Regions from separate parts of the Streptomyces sp. NPDC053076 genome, predicted to be linked through region 2. Evidence: riboswitches for the same ligand, from Rfam matches in the RefSeq annotation. Region 2 holds a riboswitch; the other holds the start of a gene.
The links. Region 2 has a riboswitch for guanidine ahead of ACIGYR_RS07940 (DMT family transporter). Riboswitches for the same ligand answer to the same signal wherever they lie in the genome.

Region 1: linked by a shared signal. The riboswitch ahead of ACIGYR_RS16095 (MBL fold metallo-hydrolase) and the one ahead of ACIGYR_RS07940 (DMT family transporter) in region 2 are both predicted to bind guanidine.

What each region holds. Positions count from the first base shown of each region.
Region 1 covers NZ_JBITZL010000003.1:625,855-636,097, forward strand. The annotation lists gene ACIGYR_RS16090 (alpha/beta fold hydrolase) at 1-2,354, shown strand, start outside; gene ACIGYR_RS16095 (MBL fold metallo-hydrolase) at 2,402-3,283, opposite strand; guanidine-III (ykkC-III) riboswitch at 3,295-3,362, opposite strand; gene ACIGYR_RS16100 (class I SAM-dependent methyltransferase) at 3,655-4,398, shown strand; gene ACIGYR_RS16105 (hypothetical protein) at 4,625-5,074, shown strand; gene ACIGYR_RS16110 (acyl-CoA dehydrogenase) at 5,551-7,389, shown strand; gene ACIGYR_RS16115 (hypothetical protein) at 7,693-7,965, opposite strand; gene ACIGYR_RS16120 (hypothetical protein) at 7,973-8,215, shown strand; partial or broken gene ACIGYR_RS16125 (DUF4232 domain-containing protein) at 8,252-8,542, shown strand; gene ACIGYR_RS16130 (SAM-dependent methyltransferase) at 8,675-9,463, opposite strand; gene ACIGYR_RS16135 (VOC family protein) at 9,626-10,009, shown strand.
Region 2 covers NZ_JBITZL010000002.1:141,509-151,751, forward strand. The annotation lists gene ACIGYR_RS07925 (ABC transporter permease) at 1-186, opposite strand, end outside; partial or broken gene ACIGYR_RS07930 (ABC transporter permease) at 197-997, opposite strand; gene ACIGYR_RS07935 (transglycosylase domain-containing protein) at 2,308-5,235, shown strand; gene ACIGYR_RS07940 (DMT family transporter) at 5,347-5,667, opposite strand; guanidine-III (ykkC-III) riboswitch at 5,705-5,766, opposite strand; gene ACIGYR_RS07945 (GroES family chaperonin) at 5,844-6,203, opposite strand; gene ACIGYR_RS07950 (DUF3618 domain-containing protein) at 6,226-6,555, opposite strand; gene bcp (thioredoxin-dependent thiol peroxidase) at 6,649-7,116, shown strand; partial or broken gene ACIGYR_RS07960 (HNH endonuclease) at 7,255-7,875, shown strand; gene ACIGYR_RS07965 (HNH endonuclease) at 7,888-8,445, shown strand; tRNA gene ACIGYR_RS07970 (tRNA-Leu) at 8,445-8,528, shown strand; gene rdgB (RdgB/HAM1 family non-canonical purine NTP pyrophosphatase) at 8,582-9,184, opposite strand; gene ACIGYR_RS07980 (SGNH/GDSL hydrolase family protein) at 9,211-10,243, opposite strand, start outside.

The sequences.
Region 1 (10,243 bases), on a different contig from region 2:
TCGCCGAGGAGGTCGAATGCGTCGATCCGCGCGCGCTGCCGGACGAGGACACGGGTCCGGCGGCCGAGCCCGCCCCGCCGCGCGAGCCAGGGCCGGACAACCTCGCGTACATCATGTTCACCTCCGGTTCCACAGGGGAGCCGAAGGGCGTCATGCTCCCGCACCGGGCCGTGTGCGACTACCTGCTGTGGAGCGCCCGCACATACGCCGACAGCGTCGGCCGTGGCGACGGCGACGGCCGTGGGCTTGTGGACGAGGACGGCGACGGTCGCGGGCGTGCGGGTGGGGACGGCGACGGTCACGGGCGTGTCGGTGGTGACGGCGTCGGCCGTGGCGGCGGTGACGCGGCCGGGGGCGCGATGGCGCACTCCTCGATCGGCTTCGATCTCACCGTGACGAGTCTGTTCCTGCCACTGATCACGGGCCGTCCCGTCCATCTCGACCCCGCGTGCCGCGACGCTCTCGCCCTCTCGGCGAACCTCGCCGACCGGTCCGGCCTGGATGTGCTCAAGCTGACCCCCTCGCATCTGAAGGTCGTGAACCGCGCCTTGGCCGAGGGGGACTTCGCCGGTACGACACGGTCACTCGTCGTCGGCGGTGAAGCCCTGGACGCGGAGGCGGTGGCCGCCTGGCGGACCCACGCTCCGGACACAAGGATCTTCAACGAGTACGGTCCCACCGAGACCGCCGTCGGCGTGTGCGTGCACGAGGTGGGCGCCGCGGACGTCTCGGGCCCGGTCCCGATCGGCCGGCCCATGGACCACGCCGAGGTGCTGGTGCTGGACGACTCCCTCGAACCGGCGGCCGTGGGCGTGCAGGGAGAGATCTACATCGGGGGCACGAGTCTCGCCCGGGGGTATCTGGGCGCCCCGGACCTGACCGCGGAGCGGTTTGTGCCACACCCTTTCGGACCGGAACCCGGCAGCCGGCTGTACCGAACCGGCGACCTGGCCTGTGTCGGCCCGGACGGTCTGATCCGGTACCTGGGCCGGGTGGACGACCAGATCAAGGTGAACGGGATCCGTGTGGAACCCGGGGAGATCCGGTCCGTGCTGGTGCGTCACCCGGGCGTGCGCGACGCGGCGGTGGCCCTGGTGGCGGACGAGGCGCGCGGCGACCGCCTTGCCGCGTGTGTCGTCACCGGCCCGGCCGGCCCGGCGCCGCAGGACCTGCGTGCGTTCGTCGCCGAGCGGCTGCCCACGCCCCTGGTACCAGGGGCCTTCGCCGAGGTCGCCGCGCTTCCCCTCACACCGAACGGCAAGGTCGACATGGCAGCCGTGCGGGCGGCCCTCGCCCGGGTGGACGGCACTGGCCCGGCCCTTCCCCCGGCGGGCCGTTCCGGGACGGCGCCGGCTGACCCGGTGGAGGCCGCCGTGGCCCGGAACTTCGGGGAACTGCTCGACATCGACGCGGTGGGAGCGGAGGACGACTTCTTCACCCTGGGCGGCCACTCCCTGCTCGCGGTACGGCTGATCGCACGGCTGAACGCGGAGTTCGGCACCGCACTGCAGGTACCCGTCCTGTTCTCCGAGCCGGATCCGGAACAGGAACGGTCCGGCAGGGCGGCGACCGTGCGGCACCTGGCCCGCCTGCTGAAGCAGGGCACTGCCGCTCGCCCGGGCGCTGCGGACGACGTCGTCGCGCTGCGGTCACGGGGCGACGGTGCCCCGCTGTTCTGCGTCCACCCGGCGGGCGGCGAGGTCACCGGCTTCCGTCATCTCGCCGCCCGTACGGAGCTGCGCCACCCCCTCTTCGCCCTCCGGAGTCCGTCTGCCGCGCCGGGCGGGCAGGGCCGGGAGGAGACTGCGCAGCACACCGTCGAGGCGCTGGCCGCCCGCTACCTGGCGGCCGTCCGTACCGTGGCGCCGACCGGCCCGTACCTTCTGCTGGGCTGGTCCATGGGCGGTCTCGTGGCCTTCGAGATGGCCCGGTTGCTGGAACAGCGGGGCGAGCCGCCGGGGATGCTCTTCCTCGTCGAGAGCTATCCGGCGGACCAGCTCCCGCAGTCCGACGACAGTGACGAGCAGGAGGAACCGGGCCTGTACGGCCCGCAGGCGGGGGCGACCGCCGCGGAACGTCTGCGTATGGAGTTGCTTCGGCGCACCAACCGCGCCCACCTGCGAGCCGCCCGGGCCTACCGACCGGCACCGTACGCGGGCCCGGTGACCCTCGTACAGGCCGGCAAGCAGGACCCGGACCTCCTGCGGGCGGCGACCCGCTCGTGGTCCCGTGTCTGCGCCCCCGGACAACTGACCCGGCACGTCCTGGACGGAGACCACCTGACCCTCTTCGAGTCACCGTACGTCACCGAACTCGCCCGCCTGATCGCCCGGACGACGGGCTGTCTGTACTGATCACGAGCGTGGTTGACGGTCGTGGGCCCGGATCAGCGTCGGTGACGTCAGCCGTCCTCGCGGCAGATCACGAAGCCCGGGAAGGGATGCCGCCCGGGGCGGTCGCCGATCTCGTCGATCGCCGCTCGGATGTCGCGCAGCTGACCGACGGTCATCTCCAGGGGTGGCTCGTCCGGCTGGTAGGTGGTGCGGACCGGGTAGTCCACCCCGTCCTGGCCGGTCATCTCGATGTGACAGCCCAGGACATGCGTGACCGGCCGGGTGTCGGCGAACGCGATCAAGCGGTCGACCGTCCGGCCGAACGCGGCCCAGTCCTCCACGTACAACCGCCCGGGATACACCGTGTCGCCGGTCAGCAGGAATCCGGTGTGCGGGTCGTAGTACGTGACGGCGGCCTTGTCGTGGCCCGGGGTGGCCAGACACTCCAGCGCCCGGCCGCCTAGATCCACCCGGGCCACGCGGTCGGGGTCCTCGGTGAACCCGAAGTACGCCCAGGCACTGTCCAGACCGGCTCCCACCACCGTGGTGCGGGGACGGGCGGTGAACTGTGCGTCGCCCGCGACGTGATCGTGGTGCGCGTGGGTGTGCAGGACCAGCAGGGCGTAGTCGTCGCGCGGATGCTCGGCCAGCCAGCGCCCTACCAGTTCGTCGACCACCCGGCGCAGCGGGAAGAACTCGGCCGACTCGGTGGCACCGGTGTCGATGAGGACGGCGCGCTCATTGCCGAAGATCAGGAACAGGAACGGCGCCTCATAGTTGATCGCCTTGTTCTGCCGAAGGATGAACGTGTGCGCGTCGTACGCGTGCACCTGGATGTCGGGATCGGTGTTGTGCTTCGCCGACGGCGAGCCGTGGATCCAGTCGACGTCCAGGGCGTGGGGCAGCGGTGCCTCGGACGCGAAGTCGATCCATGGTCCGTGTACGCCCATGACGCCTCCTGCGAGCGTCGTCTTGTCGGGCCGGGTACGGCGCACATCTCGTCCGGGGCAGGCACTCGTGCGCCTCCGGGCGGAATGTACTACGGCCGGGCAGGGCTCCTCAACGAAATCGCCGCCCGTGTACGAGCCGCTGACCGTCGGTGACCTGCGGAGACACGAGAGCGTCTGACGGGCCGCCCATGCCTGGTGAGGTGGAGTTTGGGTGTTAGGAGGATCACCCGGTCCACTTCCTGTGCCATCTGCCAGTACGGCAACGGCGAACGGACGGAGCAGACTCCTTGCGCGACCGCGATCTGGCGGACCTCTGAATCCGGAGGGCCGGCGCGGCTGCGTACAGCACGACACACACGAGGGGGCGGCACATGGGTGTGCAGCAGTACGACGAGATCGGCGAGGCATTCGAGGGGTTCAAGTCACTGCCGCTGATACGGCACGGGGAGGTGCCGAGCTTCCTGGGCATGGTCGGGGAGGTGCGCGGCAAGTCCGTTCTCGACCTGGCGTGCGGCACCGGGTTCTACAGCAGGGAGTTCAAGCGGCGCGGCGCCACGGACGTCCTCGGTGTCGACATCTCCGTCGAGATGATCGCCGCCGCGCGGGAGATCGAGGAGCGTGACCCGTTGGGGGTGCTCTACGAGGTGGGTGACGTGGCCGGGCTGCGGCCTGCCGACCGGCGCTTCGACATCGCGCTGGGAGTGCAGTGCCTCAACTACGCCGAGGACGTGGCGGCGATGGAGCGGATGTGCCGCAACATCCACCGAAGCCTGGTGCCGGGTGGGGAGTTCTTCGTGCTCGCCCAGAGGCCCGACTACCGGTTCGACTGCGCGTCCCTGGACCAGTACGGGTTCCGCTGCGAGCCGACCGGCGAGGAGACCGAGACGGGTCCGCGGGTGCGGGTCACGGCTCTTCTCGACCCGCAGCCGATCAGCATCGTCACCACGGCCCCGCGGCGTGAGGTCTACGAGGAGTGTCTGCGGGCGGCCGGATTCCGTGAGGTGGAGTGGGTTCCGCTGGGGGTGTCCGAAGCCGGCGTCCGTGAGTTCGGCGAGGACTTCTGGGCGGACCTCCTCGCGCACCCGCCGCTGGAGATGCTGCGCTGCCGTTCCTGACCGGCCGGAGGCCGCACCTGCGAGTGCGCCCACGCCCGGGAGACGGGCTTGTCGTCCCTGACCCGGAAGAGCTCCCGCTTCGGGCCGTCACCCGAATGCCCCACCATCTGCACACTGTGCCTGCCTGTTGTCCCAGATCAAGGCGCTTTCGAACGTACAAGCGGGGCTGATGCGCCGTCAGGTGGGTAAGCGCCAGTTCTCGACGGCCTCAAGGAAGGGGTAAGCCATGTCAGTGGAACCCGAACCTGCTGAAGCCAAGATGGCGGCGGAACATGTTGCCCAATCGATGATCGAGTTGTGGCAGCGGGCCCATGAAGACGTGGCCCCGACGGTCTCCGAGGAGCAGATGCGCGGTCTGCTCGCCCTGGAAAGGGAGCAGGCGGACCCGGACCGGATCGCCAGGGACATCGGCGTCAGCCCTTCATCGATGAGGCAACTGTTCCACCGACTGGAGCAGCGCACGCTGGTGCGCCGTGTCCCGTCGGGGGAGTTCTGCCTCACGGGCGCAGGAAAGTGCGTACTGGAAGCGACGCGCCAACGTCGTCGACAGCTCCTGGAGCAGGTACTGGTGACGGCCGCGCCGGCGGACCGCCCCGTGTTGCGCGATGCCTTCCGCCAACTGTACGGCCTGGTCAGCCCGTTGGCCCGGGTGCCGCGTAGCCGCTCACCCATCTGACGCGCGGCCCGTCCCGGACGAAGCACGTGCCGGCCGCTGCCATGCAGGGCGGCGTGGCAGCCGTCGAGCCGAGCGGGCCGCCCCTGGTGCGGACCCGCCGTCTCGTGCGCGGCTTCGAGCGCCGCAGCACGAGCGCCGGGGGCGATGTGCGCCCGCCGTGTCGTCAGTGGCTTGGCATACGGTGTGAACCGATGGGCCGGAACGGAGATCGTTGGGGACTCGCGGCCATGGGGGGTGGGTCGGACAGGCCCCGGCAGCCGGCTCGGGACTGGAGACGTTGTGCCGTTGCTCCACCCCCCTTACGCCGCCCCATCAGTGCCGACTCGGTCATGTGATCGGCTCGACTCCTGTGGGCGACGTCCTCGCCGGTGCGTCCGCCGCTCGAATCATCCGCAGGTGGGCCGTCGTAGCGTCATTCGGGATTACTTCCACCCTCGGCTCGCAGCTAATCGTGCTGATCATCACACTGTGAGTGAATGATCGACTCCACTATCTTTCCGGTCGTGACCGAATCTCGACTTCCGTATGGACAAGGGATATCCGCAGACCTCACCCGCATCCTGTTCGGACCTCACGCAGAGCGGATCCACGAGCCCTGGAGGCGCCTGTTCGACGGACCTCGGTTCGCCTTTCAGGAGGGTCTCAGCCCGCAGGAGCGCACGGCGCTGTCGTACGAGCGACTCCGCTTCATCAACGAAGCGGCAGCGGACCCGGTCGGTCTGGCCACGGACATCGAGTCGCTCACGGCGATGCACGAGTGGGCCGGAGTCGTGGACCCCGGTATGGCGACGATAGCGAGCATCCACTGGAACCTGCACATCGGCAGCCTCCTGGACCACGACCCCGGTGGACGGGATCTGTACCCGTACAGCCGTATGGAGAGCGTCGGGACCTTCCTGTGCACCGAGTTAGACCATGGCAACGATGCCGCATCGCTGGAGACCACCGCCAGGTTCGATCGCGGATCGAGCGGCTTCGTCCTCGACACTCCGACTCCGGGCGCCTGCAAGTGGATGCCGAACACCTCCGGCACCGGTGGCGCCAAGAACGCCGTCGTGGCGGCCCGCCTGATGGTGGACGACGTCGACCACGGCGTCTTTCTCTTCCTCACCCCGCTCACTGACGGCGAGGGCCGACACTACCCGGGCGTGGAGGTGCGGTCCCTCCCGCAGACCGCCAGCGCGCCGGTCGACCACTGCGCCACCTCCTTCCACGGTGTGCGGCTTCCCTTCGAAGCCATGTTGCAGGGGGAACACGGACGCCTGTCCCGTGACGGCTCTTTCGTCAGCACGCTGGGCAATCCGCGTAAACGATTCCTCAGATCGGTCAGCCGCGTCCACGCCGGCAAGATGTGTATGAGCGCCTACAGCCTCGGCGTGACGCGGCACGCCCTGGCCGTCGCCATGCGGCACGCTCACCGGCGACTCACCTCCGGTATGACGACCGGGCGCAAGGTTCCCCTCATCGAGCACCGCAGCCACCACGCCTCGCTCCTGTCCGCGGTCGCCACCACCTACGCGGCGACCCTGCTGCACCGCGACGTGGTGCGGCGGTGGACGCGAGGCGGAGAGGCGCAGCGTGAGGAGACCGAGCGTCTGGCGGCCGTGGCCAAGGCGTGGATCACCTGGCAGGCCAGGACGGTCATGACCGAATGCCGTGAGCGCTGCGGAGCGCAGGGCCTGCTGCTTTCGAACGGCATCGCCTACCAACTGACCGCGAACGAGGGGACGGTGACAGCGGAGGGCGACAACCGCGTCATCTGGGTGAAGGCGGCCGGCGAGATGCTCATGGGCGGCTTCACCCCCACGGCGCCCTCCGAGGCGCCTGCGGCCGGCCGTTCCCTGGACGACCCGGGCTATCTGCAGGAGCTGCTCGCGGACATCGAGCGCATCTGGCACAGCAGGGCCCGCAGCCGACTGCGGAACGGACGCCGCGGCGACCCCCTCGCGCGGTGGAACGGAACCGTGACGCCGGCCTTGCAGCTCGTCGAAGCACACGTGCACCGCCTCGCGGCGGAGGCGCTGCTGGGCGCCGTCGGCAAGGCGTCCGACTCCCGCGCCCGAGCAGCTCTCGGGCACCTGCACCGGCTGTTCAGCCTGCGTCAGGTGAGAGCGCACAGCGGCGACCTGCTGGCCGCCGGACACATCACCGCGGATCACATTCACCAGCTGCCCGACACGGAGGAGGCACTGGTCGAGGCACTCGTACCGGTTGCCTTGGAGCTGACCGAGGGCTTCGCCGTCCTGGAGGGCGTCATCGGCGAGCACCCGATGCTGCGCACCCGCGCACCCGCCGTCGACATGGTGCCCGCGTAGCCGAACAGCTGTCGTACTCGCTCGTCGGCGCCGCTGCCCACCCGCGGCGGCACCCCCCTCCCACGGTCGGACCGCGCCGGCGCCGCCCATCGTGCTCAAGGCGGGCATGCGGCCGCGCCCGACTCGCGGAACGCCGGATCGTGTGCCGAGGATGGAAGAACAGACCATCGACCCCTTTGGACGGCACATGTCGCTGACCCGGCTCAGAGTCTTCGGAAAGGACCGACGGCGCATCCTCGCGGCAAGCACACTCGGCGGGCTCCTGCTGGCCGGCGGGCTCGCGGCCTGCGGCGACGGAAACGGTCAGAGCGCCGCCACCTCGCCCCCGGCCGGAACCACCAGTACGCCGAACGCCTCGTCGTTCGCCGGCACACCGCCGCCGGCCCTGGCGTCCTCGGCCTCGGCGGCGATCAGCTCGGCCAGGGGTTCCGCCTCCGCGGCGGCCTCGTCCGCCTCGGCGCGCGCCTCCGAGTTCGAAGCATCGGTGGAAGCCGAGACCCAACGCAGAAGCGCGGCAGCGGAAAAGGAGCTCAAAAGCGTCAAGGGGCGGGGCAACGCGCTCTCCGAGGTCGCCATGACGGGAATGCCGAGAGCGCAGACCGGTGGAGTACTCGCCGTCCTGGTCACGATCACCAACAAGACCAGGAGCGAAGCCTCCTACGCCGTGCAGGTCGACTTCAAGAACTCGGCCGGCAAGGTGGTCGAGACGCGGTACGTCGGCGCGGAGCACCTCAAGCCGGGGAAGAAGGAACAACCCATCGCGTTCAGTCACCAGCCACCGCAGCCGAAGCTGACGCCGGTTCTCGCCAAGGCCCAGCGTTACTGAAGGATCTGCACCGCCGGCCCCGCTGGAGGCTGTGGCGGTCCTGCGACGGTAGGTGCGGCGTGCGTCACGGATGGAGTGGTCCTGACGCTGGGCCACGGTGAGTCCGCCTCCGCGGGCATGATGTGGCGCAACACCACCGAGTTCGGTACGCCGGTGAACGTGCCGTACGTCCGGGTCCGGGCACGTCCCGGCGCCGATCCCGTGATGGTGACACCGGAGCTGGACCTCGGCACGACGGGCAAGCTCGCTGTCCGGCCCTGGGCCAAGGACAAGCCGGGGGCCGGAGCCGGCGCGGGAAGTCCGCCCGGTTCCCGGCCGGCGAACTGACGACGGCCGGGACCGACCCCCAGCGGCCAGGCCGGCTGGTGGAGAGCCGTCAACGCCCGGTTCGAACCGCAGTGTTGGCCGTGCGCGTCCGCCGAAGGTGACTGCCCGGGGCTTTCATGCAACGGCAACGGTTCAGGAGACGCGGGCCACTCCCGCGTAGATGCCGCTCCCTTCCGGCTCCGAGGCCGGGGGAGAGGTGACCCACTCCGTCGCCGTCACCAGGCCGGGCGGAACGAGCTCCATGCCGTCGAAGAACCGTCCCACCTCCGCCCGGGTCCGGAAGCCGAGCTGGATGCCCCCCTTGGCGTACTCGGCAGTCACCTGGGCGGCGAGTTCCGGGTACAGGTCGGACGCAGCGTGCGACAGCACGAGGTAGCTCCCCGGAGGCAGGGTGGCCACCAGATCGCGGACGATGCCGTGCGCGTCCTGCGCATCGGGGATGAAGTGCATCAGCGCTATCAGGGACAGCGCGATCGGACGGCTGAAGTCCAGGACCTGTCGGGCGTGCTGGACGATGCCCTCCGGCTGTCGTACATCGGCCTCGATGTAGTCGGTCGCGCCCTCGGGCCGGCTGATCAGCAGCGCCTCGGCGTGCCGGAGGACGATCGGGTCGTTGTCGGTGTACACGATCTTCGCCGTCGGCAGGACCTTCTGCACTATCTGGTGAAGATTGGGCTCGGTCGGAATGCCCGTGCCGATGTCCAGGAACTGGTCGATGCCCTGCCCGGCGAGCCAGGCGGCCGCCCGGTGCATGAACTGACGGTTCTGCCGTGCCGCGTTCTTCGCCTCGGGCGGCAGCTGGGTCCCGACCGCCTCGTCGACCGGATAGTTGTCCTTGCCGCCCAACAGCCAGTCATAGACACGCGCGGGGTGTGCCTTGCTGGTGTCAACCGGCACAGGCGGCCGTGAGGCGGTCGTCATAGCAACTCCAGGGCGCTGGTGAACGGATGAGAGCTGTGCGTGATCACTTTACTCGGCCACGGAATGACCACCCGAGGCTCACCATCGCACTGCGGCGCCGGCGAACGACGTCACCGCCCTCAGCCAACAGGGTGGAGTACGCCCACAGTTACACTGACCGGCATGGCATGCCGCATCAGTGAGCTGGTCATCGACTGCGCCGACCCCGACCGGCTCGCCGCGTTCTGGAGCGCGGTCCTCGACTACGTCGAACTCGAGCGGGAAGAGGACGGAAGCATCGCCATCGGCCCGCCCGGCGTCGGCTTCGGTGGTCCGCAGCCCATCCTCGTCCTCAGCCCCAGCGACGAACCGCGGCCCGGGAAGCTCCGACTCCACATCGACGTCAACGCCACCGACCGCGACCAGGACGCCGAGCTGGAGCGGCTGCTCGCTCTCGGCGCCAAGCCCGCCGATGTCGGCCAGACCGGCACCGAGAGCTGGCACGTCCTGGCCGACCCGGAAGGCAACGAATTCTGCCTCCTGCACACCCGGCTCCAGCCCCTCTGACCGCGTGCGTCCCGGAGCCGAGCCGAGGGTGCGTTGGAGCGGGGGATCTTCGGCGGCGCCAAGCGGATGGGCCGGCCCCGGCGGCAGATAGAGGCGTTCCGCTGCCCCAAGTGCGGGCACCTCGAGCTGTTCGCCACGGGCGAGGTGTGATCGGCCCTCGTCGAATTCCCCGCAGGGGGCCCAGCATCTGACGCCCGAACTCGGCTTCCGGAACAGCTTCCGGAGAAGTGCACG
Region 2 (10,243 bases):
GATCGTGACGAAATCGAGGAAGGTCGCCGCGAAGTTCCCGAACGTGGTCATGATGAACGACGTGCGATAGGCCATCGTGGACCGCACCCACATCGCCGCGACCAGCCGGTACGTCCGTACCCCCTCGGCCGGCCGGTACGTCCGTGTGCCCCGGGCCGGCCGGCCCGCCCGCGTCCCCGGCGCCACCGGACCCCCTTCAGCCACCCTGCACCACCACCCGGCGCGTCGCCGCCGACTGCACCAGCCGCCCGGCACCCAGCAGCGCCGCCGCCCAGACCACCTGGAAGAGATAGGTGGACAGCGGATCACCCTGCCCGAGCAGAATGTCCGCCGGCGCCTGAAGCAGCGACGACCACGGCAGGAACCGGACGATCTCGCCGAGCGTGCCCGGGAAGACGTTCAGCGGCAGCAGCATCCCCGAACAGAAATACCCCGTCAGCCAGGCCATCTGCGCCACACCGGTGCCGTCCAGCAGCCAGAACGCGCTCAGCGCCACCAGATAGCGGATACCGAAGCCGACGAGCATCGCGAGGAACACCGCGACCAGGAACGCCGCCCAGGTGCCGGCGTCGGCCGGCAGGTACACCGGGAAGCACAGCGCGCCGAACACGAACGGCACCAGCCCCCGGCCCAGCAACTGGAAGAACGCCCGGCCGAGATCCGCCGCCAGCCACCACAGCTGAAGATCGGCCGGACGGTACAGGTCGACGGCCACGTCCCCCGTACGGATGCGTTCCATCAACTCGTCCTCGACGCCGCCACCCCCGAGCGCGAGCGTCGACAAAAATGCCTGCCCGAGCCAGACCTAGGTCATGGCCTGTGCCTGGTCGTACCCGCCGAGGTGCGGCTTCTCGTCCCACAGGGCGCGATACGTGTACACGAGGATCAGTCCGAAGACCGTGTTCGTGAAGACCCCTGCCGCAGTGGCGGCCCGGTAGGTCGCGTACCGTCTGAATCCCCCTGCCGCGACGGCCGCGTACAACCGTCCCGCGCCCACGCCAGTCGACCTCCTCGGACCGCTCGACACCGAAGCGCAGGAGCCTAGTCCGGAGGCCCGACGGCCGGCCATGGGTTTTCCGGCCGGAACCGTGCTGGAATCCGGGAACGGAACGCCTGGTGCGAGAGTCTTCAAACAGGGGGAGCGCAGAAGCGTACGAGGCGTACGGGAACGTACGACGCTGAAAACAGGAGTCCGTGCACGACATGAGCGACGAGCCGCAGCCGCAGCAGCCGAACGAAGGCGTGGCGCCGGAAAAGCCGCTGCCGGCTGAAGGGCCCGGGACCCCGGGGGGCCACGGGGAGAAGGCCACCCATCGGCCTGAAAGCCACTCCGAGCGCCCCCGGCGGGCCCCGGAGGCCGACGGGGAGGGGAACGCCCGGCGTGACAGCAGCGACGGCACGAGCAGCACCACCCGGCCCGCCACCGGCCGCTCGCCCGTGACACCCCGCGACGACACCGGCCGCTCGCCCGTGACACCCCGCGACGACACCGGCCGCTCGCCCGTGACACCCCGCGACGACACCGGCCGGGCAGGTGCGGCGTCCGCGGCCGACTCCGAGCGGCCGGACTCGGCGGCGCAGGACCGGACGGCTTCCATGGCCCGTGCCCGCCAGGCGGCCCACGGCGCCCGCACGGAGCGGACGCGCCCCGCGGACACGACGGGTACCAACGGAGGCGCACTGTCCGACGGCCCCGCGAAGCCCGGCCGCGGACCGGCTCCCGGCGGTGCCTCGACGCCCGGCCGTGGTCCGGTGTCGGGTGCGGCTTCGGCGCCCGGTCGGCCTTCGGCGCCGGGGGCCCAGGCAGCCGACCGCGACCCGGTGTCCGGCGGTGCTTCGGGCTCCGGCGGCGCCCCCGCCTCCGGCAAGGCTCCCGGTGGTGCCTCCGCCCCGGGCCAGACCCCCGGCACCAGGAAGCCCGCCGCCCCTCAGGTCCCGACCGGCTCCGGCGAGACCCCGGCGGCCGAGAGTACCCAGGTGCTTCGGCGTATCACCCCGCCCAGGGGGCCCCAGACCTCCCCGGAGGCCGGGGCCGGCAAGGCGGGCCGACAGGCCCGGTCCGGTGCGGCATCCGGGGCTGCCCCGGGGGCCGATGCCGCGGCCGGTGCTGCCACGGCGGCCGGTGCCGCGGCCGGTGCTGCCTCGCCGGCCGATGCCGCGGCCGGTGCTGCCTCGCCGGCCGGTGCCGGGCAGGGCGGCGCTTCCCGTGGCTCCGGCAAGGCGGCGGGGGCCGCCCGTGGTTCCGGCAAGGCGGCGGGCGGTGCCGCCCACGGTTCCGGGACCGAGCAGGCCCCCGAGACCACCCAGGTGCTCCGACGGGTCGGCGCGCCCCGCGCGGGTGAGCCGGGCGGGACCGGGGCGAAGGCCGCGGCGGCCTCCCCGGCAACCGACACGAACCCCACCGGCCGCACCGGCCACACCCCTCGCACCGGCGGCACTCCTGGCACCGGCGTCCCCCGCCCCGGCGGCCAGAACCGTGCCGCCCAGGCCACCGGCGCCACCGCTGCCGACGCGCCCGGCACGCCCGGCGCCGCCGCCCCGTCCTCCCCGGCCGCCGCACGGGCCGCCCGCGCCGCACGCGCGGCGGGCGCAGCCGGTGCCGGAGCTGCCGCCGGCGCCGGGGCGGGAGCTGCCGCCGGTCTCGGAGCCGGTGCGGGAGCTGGCGCCGGAGCGGGTGCGCAGGCCGCCAAGGCCGGTGCCGTGCCTGCCGCCGCCGCTGCCGGAGCTCAGGCAGGCAAGGCCGGTGGCGGGGCCGCCGCGTCCCGCGCCGCGGACGGCGCCACCGCACAGCCCGACGCCGGCCAGGACAGGACCACCGCCCTCGCCGCCGCCGACGGCGAGACCGCCGCGGGCAAGGGCACCAAGGCGAAGAACGCGAAGAAGGGCAAGCGGCCCAAGCGGACCGGCTGGCGACGGATCTTCCCCACCTGGCGCATGGTGATCGGCACCTTCTTCATCGGCGTACTGCTGCTCATCGGCCTCTTCTTCCTCGGCTACTCCCTGGTCAAGATCCCCCCGGCCAACGCGTTCGCGACCAAGCAGAGCAACGTCTACCTCTACGCCGACGGCTCACAGCTGGCCCGCGACGGCGAGGTCAACCGCGAGAGCGTCAGCCTCGCCCAGGTCTCCAAGGACGCCCAGCACGCCGTACTGGCCGCCGAGGACCGTGACTTCTACACCGAGTCCGCCATCGACCCCAAGGCGATGCTCCGCGCCGGCTGGAACACCGCGACCGGCAAGGGCAAGCAGTCCGGCTCGACGATCACCCAGCAGTACGTGAAGAACTACTACCTGGCCCAGGAACAGACGGTCACCCGCAAGGCCAAGGAATTCTTCATCTCGATCAAGCTCGACCGGAACAAGTCCAAGGACGAGATCCTCGAGGGCTACCTCAACACCAGCTACTTCGGCCGCAACGCCTACGGCATCCAGGCCGCCGCCCAGGCCTACTACGGCAGGGACGCCGCCGACCTCGACCCGGCCCGCGCCGCCTACCTCGCCGCGCTCGTCAACGCACCCAGCGAGTACGACGTCGTAGCCCACCCGGAGAACAAGAAGGCGGCCCTCGCCCGCTGGAACTACGTGCTGGACGGCATGGTCAAGGAAGGCTGGCTCAGCGGGTCCAAGCGGGCCGGCATGAAGTTCCCCATGCCCAAGGAGCAGACCGTCTCCACCGGCATGTCCGGCCAGCGCGGCTACCTCGTCGAGGCGGTCAAGCAGTACCTGACCAGCAACAACATCATCGACGCCGACCACCTCGCGGTCGGCGGCTACCGCATCACCACCACCATCCAGAAGAACCGGCAGGACGCCTTCGTCAAGGCGGTCGACGACCAGCTGATGTCCAAGCTGGACAAGAAGAACCGCAAGGCCGACACCTACGTCCGGGCCGGCGGCGCCTCCGTCGACCCCAAGACGGGCAAGATCGTCGCGATGTACGGCGGCATCGACTACGTGAAGCAGTACACCAACGGCGCGACCCGCGGTGACTTCCAGGTCGGCTCCACGTTCAAGCCGTTCGTGTTCACCTCCGCCGTGCAGAACGGCTCGACCACCCAGGACGGCCGGACGATCACCCCGAACACCATCTACGACGGCACCAACAAGCGGCTCGTCCAGGGTTGGAGCGGCACGCCGTACAACCCGGAGAACGAGGACCAGAAGTCGTACGGGCCGATCACCGTCCGCAAGGCCACCGACCTGTCCGTGAACTCGGTGTACGCGCAGATGGCCGCCGACGTCGGCCCCGACAAGGTCAAGCAGACCGCGGTCGACCTCGGCATCCCCGCCGACACCCCGGACCTCTACCCGTCCCCGTCCATGGCCCTCGGCACCGCCAACGCCAGCGTCCTGGAGATGGCCGAGGCGTACGCCACGCTCGCCAACCACGGCAAGCACGGCACGTACACGCTGGTCGAGAAGATCACCAAGGACGGCACCAACGAGATCAGGCTGCCCGACCAGCCGGTCAAGCAGGCCGTCAGCCGAGAGGCCGCCGACACCACCACCTCCGTCCTGCAGAGCGTGGTCGAGAGCGGCACCGCCACCGCCGCGCAGGCCGCGGGCCGTCCGGCGGCCGGCAAGACCGGCACCGCCGAGAGCGACACCGCCGCCTGGTTCGCCGGCTACACCCCCGACCTCGCCACGGTGGTCTCCGTCATGGGCCAGGACCCGGTGACGGCCAAGCACGTGCCGCTGTACGGAGCCCTCGGCGCGGCCCGTATGAACGGCGGCGGGCCGCCCACCCAGATCTGGGCCCAGTACACGCGCGACGCGCTGAAGGGCAAGCCGGTCGGCGAGTTCGACCTCCAGCTCGAAGAGGGCGCCGACCAGATCCAGGAGCCCCCCGCCACCGGCACGCCCCAGCCCGGCACCGACGCCGGCCAGGACACCGGCGGCACCACCACCGACGGCGGCCAGGACACCGGCGGCGCGACCGCCACCCCGACCGCCGGTGGCACCACCACCGGCACTCCCACCGACGGCGGCACCACCACCGACGGGGGCACCCCCACCGACGGCGGCACCACCACGGACGGGGGCACGACCACGGACGGTGGCACCACCACGGACGGCGGCACGGCCACCGACGGCGGACCGACCACCGGCGGCGACACGACCGGCGGCGGACCGACCACCGGTGGCGGCGGCCCAGGAGGGAACACGGACGCCGGCGGTACCACGGGCACGGCCGCGGGCCCCGGAGGCGGCCCCGGAGGCGGCCCCGGCACCTGAGCCCCGGCACCTGAGGCCCCAGGCGACCCGATGACCGAGTCACCCGACGACTCGGTGACCGTCGGCCGACGGCTCAGTGACCCGACGCCCCGGTGACCGTCGGCCGACGACTCAGTGACCGCTGGTCGCCTTCAGCCCCACCACGGCGACCAGCAGCAGACACACGAAGAAGATGCGGGCGGCGGTGACCGGCTCACCCAGCACCACCATGCCGAGCACCGCCGCACCGGCCGCGCCGATACCCACCCACACGCCGTAGGCCGTACCGATGGGCAGGGACTTCGCGGCGTACGACAGCAGAACCATGCTGGCGACGATGCCGGCGCCGGTGAGCGGACTCGGGACCAGCCGGGTGAAACCCTCGCTGTACTTCATCCCGATCGACCAGCCGACCTCCAGCAGACCGGCGACGACAAGCAGAACCCAGGCCACGACGGGCACCTCCGAGACGAACGACGACTTGACTCCGAATGCGTCGTCTTTGCCTTCGACCCGGTACGGCGCGTCTCGTCGGGCTCCTTCCGAACCTAACAAACACACGGCGAAGAGGGCCGGTGACCATCGTCACCGGCCCTCTTCGCCGTCACTTCGCGGCTACGACCCCCGCGTCAGAGGTACAGCCCCGTGGAGTCCTCCGACCCCTCGAACCGGTCCGCGGCCACGGCGTGCAGGTCACGCTCGCGCATGAGCACGTACGCCACGCCCCGCACCTCCACCTCCGCCCGGTCCTCCGGATCGAACAGGACCCGGTCGCCGGGCTCCACCGTCCGTACGTTCTGACCGACCGCGACGACCGCGGCCCAGGCCAGCCGCCGCCCGACCGCCGCGGTGGCGGGGATCAGAATGCCGCCCCCCGACCGCCGCTCACCCTCACCGGTCTCCTGCCGCACCAGAACCCGGTCGTGCAGCATCCGGATGGGCAGCTTCTCGTGGTGGGGGGTGCTGTGCTCGTTTCTGTTGGCGCTCACGCCTCGAACCTACCTGTCCCGGTCAGTCCCGGCGCCGCCGGGCCCCGAGGGTGAGCAGCCCCACGACCCCCACGACGACGAGCGCCACGGGCACGACCCGCTCCAGCCGGGGTGCCCCCTCGTCATCCACGAATCGTGCCCGGACATCGCTCACCATCCGGTTGACCTGCACGTACGCCCGTCCGACCGTGTGATCGACGTTGGCGATGACCTTGGCTTTCGCATCCCCGACGATGGTCTTCGGATGCACCCGCACCCCGATCTCGTCGAGCGTCTCGGCCAGCACTTCACGGCGGCGCTTGATGTCCGCCTCGATCTGCGCCGGGGTTCTGGTGTCCGACGTGTCCGCCACCGTACGGCCTCCGAAGTCTTCTGATGCTGTTCCGAACAGTCTGTCAGCTCATGGCCGCACCGCACCGCAAGGCCCCCCGGTTACGCTGGTCCGATGAGCGAGCGACTCCAGCCCGGGGACGTTGCCCCCGCCTTCAGCCTCCCCGACGCCGACGGCAACGACGTGTCCCTGTCGGACCACAAGGGCCGCAAGGTCATCGTCTACTTCTACCCCGCTGCCCTTACCCCCGGCTGCACCAAGCAGGCGTGCGACTTCACCGACAACCTGGAAATCCTGGCCTCCGCCGGCTACGACGTCATCGGCATCTCGCCGGACAGCCCGGAGAAGCTGGCGAAGTTCCGCGAGCAGGAATCCCTGAAGGTCACCCTCCTCGCCGACCCCGACAAGAAGGTCACCGAGGTCTACGGCGCCTACGGAGAGAAGAAGAACTACGGCAAGACGTACATGGGCGTCATCCGCTCCACGATCGTCGTGGACGAGGAGGGCAAGGTCGAACGCGCCCTCTACAACGTCCGCGCCACGGGCCACGTAGCGAAGATCATCAAGGACCTGGGCATCTGAGCCCTCCCCGCAGCCGTCGGCGGCCCGCACCGGGATGACTGGTGCGGGCCGCTTCCTCTTGTTCCCGCGTGACTGTCCGATATCCCGTTCGTTACTCCGTACGGGAAACGAACGCATGCCCGGAACGGAGGGGGCTCGATGGGGGCCAGTGCGTACACCGAGGACCGCCTGGAAAGGGCGGCTCGCGGAGCACGAACGCTGACGCAGGCACTGGAGAGACTGGGGGTGGATCCGCGGAGCCCGACGCGGCGGTACGTGCTCGCCCGGATGAAGAAACTGGGGGTGGACGTCTCCCACTTCGAGCGGGAGGGGGTGAAGTGGACGAGGCAGGTGCTCGAAGGGGCGGTGGCCGCCTCCACGAACATGGGGGAGGTGCTGCGCCGTCTCGGCCTGGAGGTGGTCGGCGGCCATCACACGCACATCAGCCGCCGGATCAGGGCGTACGGGATCGACACCTCGCACTTCCAGGTGCCGACGCGGCGGGTAAAGCCCCGGCGGTCCCGGACGCGGGAGGCGCTGCTCGCGGAGCAACCCGCCGGCCAGGCCCGGCGCGTCCAGAGCGACCGGCTCAGGTGGGCGATGACGTCCGTCGGCACGCCGGAGCGCTGCACCCGGTGCGGTACGGAGCCGGTGTGGCGGGGCCGTCCGCTCCGGCTGGAGGTGGACCACATCGACGGCAACTGGCGGGACAACCGGATCGAAAACCTTCGCTTCCTCTGCCCCAACTGCCATTCCGTCACCGACACTTACCGGGGCAAACTGCGCCGCTACCTGGCCCGACGGTTCGCGCACTTCGGCATCGACATCTCGCACTTTTCCGATCGGGGCGGGCAAGCTCGCCCCGCGCCCGAGGAGTTACGTGTGGCGGTCGCCGGGTCGGTCTCCATCGCCCAGACGCTTCGCCGTCTCGGACGCCCCGATACCGGCAAGCAGCGCGCGTCGCTGCGTCAGTGGATCGTCCACGACGGCATCTCGACCGGTCACTTCCTGGGGCAGGCACACAGCCGAGGCAGGACTCGCCCGGACTGCACCAAGCGCCCGGAGGACGTTCTGGTCGAGCACGACGGTCAGCGCCGGACACGGACCGACTTGCTGCGCCGTGCGCTCCGCCAGGTGGGCGTCCCGGAGGAGTGTGCCGACTGCGGCGTCGGGCCGGAGTGGCTCGGGAGACCGATGACGCTGGAGGTCGACCACATCAATGGCGACTGGAGTGATGACCGGCGCGGAAACCTCCGGCTGCTCTGCCCCAACTGCCATGCGATCACGAGTACCTGGTGCAGGGGCGGCGGAAGGCGGCGAGCAACTCCCGGTACGATGGCAGGCGGCTAGCGGCGGTGGCGCAACGGCGACGCAGCAGACTTAGGATCTGTGGCCCTTGATCGGGCTTGAGGGTTCGAATCCCTTCCGCCGCACCGGGGCGACCTGCGAATCGAAGGACGACTCGCAGGTCGTTTTTTTCGTGCCCTCAGCCCAGCAGCTCCCGCACCACCGGCACCAGCGCCCGGAACGCCTTGCCCCGGTGGCTGATCGCGTTCTTCTCGTCCGGGCTCAGCTCGGCGCACGTGCGGGTCTCGCCCTCCGGCTGGAGGACAGGGTCGTAGCCGAAGCCGTTCGTGCCGGCGGGGGCGTGCCGCAGGACGCCCCGCAGTTGCCCCTCGACCACCCGCTCCGTGCCGTCCGGCAGTGCCAGGGCCGCCGCGCAGGCGAAGTGGGCGCCGCGGTGCTCGTCGGCGATGTCGGAGATCTGGGCGAGCAGCAGGTCCAGGTTGGCCTTGTCGTCGCCGTGGCGGCCGGCCCAGCGGGCGGAGAAGATGCCGGGGGCGCCGTTGAGGACGTCGACGCAGAGGCCGGAGTCGTCGGCGACGGCGGGCAGGCCGGTTGCCTGGGCCAGGGCGTGGGCCTTCAGCAGGGCGTTCTCGGCGAAGGTGACGCCGGTCTCCTTGACGTCGGGGATCTCGGGGAAGGCGTCGGCGCCGATGAGTTCGTGCGGCAGTCCGGCATCGGCGAGGATCGCCCTGAGCTCGGTGATCTTTCCGGCGTTGCGGGTGGCGAGGATCAGGCGGGTCATGTCCGCCAGTATTCCTCGCCGCCCGGTCACAGCTCCGCCTGCCCCGCGCCGTCGAGCGTGCGCAGGTCGAAGACCTCGGCCATGGTGCGGTAGCCCAGGTCGCTGGGGTGCAGGTGGTCGCCGGAGTCGTACGCGGGGCCCAGTCGGCGCGGGTCGTAGGGGTCCTTGAGGGCTTTGTCGAAGTCGACGACGGCGTCGTACACGCTGCCGGCCCGGATCTCTGCGTTGATCTGCTGTCGTACGGCTTCCCTGGCGGGTGTGTAGCCGCGGTGGCCCTTGAAGGGCATGAGGGTGGCGCCGACGACCTTGAGGCCGCGGGCGTGTGCTTGGCGGACCAGGGTGCGCAGGCCGGTGAGGATGCGGTCGGGGTCGGCGAGCCGGGGGTTGCGCAGGATGTCGTTGACGCCGAGGTCGATGACGACGGCCTTGGTTGCGGGGTGGGAGAGCGCGTCGCGGCCGAAGCGGCCGAGGCCGCTCTGGTTCTCGGCGGGTCGGCCGAGGCCGTCGGCGAGGACCTGGTTGCCGCTGATGCCTTCGTTGACGACGCTGTAGCGCGGCAGTTGTTCGCCGTTCTCCAGGGCGTTGTGCAGTCGGCCGGAGAGGATGTCGGGCCAGCGGTGGTTGGCGCCGGTGGTGGAGGTGATGCCGTCGGTTATGGAGTCGCCGAAGGCGATGACGGTGCCGGCGGCTTCGTTGCTGAGGACGTCGAGGGCCGTCAGGTAGCGCCAGTAGGGGGTCTGTTCGGTGTACGGGGTGCCGGTCGGGTCTTCGGCGCGGTCGCCGGTGGCGAGGTACGAGGTCTGCCGGGCGTGCGGGTGGTAGGTGACCGGGCCGGACGGGGTGGGGGAGTAGGTGGTGACGAGGACGTCGGCGCCGTGGGGGACGGCCAGGCGTACGGCGTCGCTGACGGCTTGTGCGCCGGCGGGTATGACGATGCCGGTGCGGCCGTTGAAGGTGAGGCGCCGCATCGTTTCGGCGGTTGCGGCCGCGGTGCCGTCGCCGGTGGAGAGGGCGAGGGAGGCGTGGGTGAGGGTGAGGGGTGACTGGCCGTAGAGATTG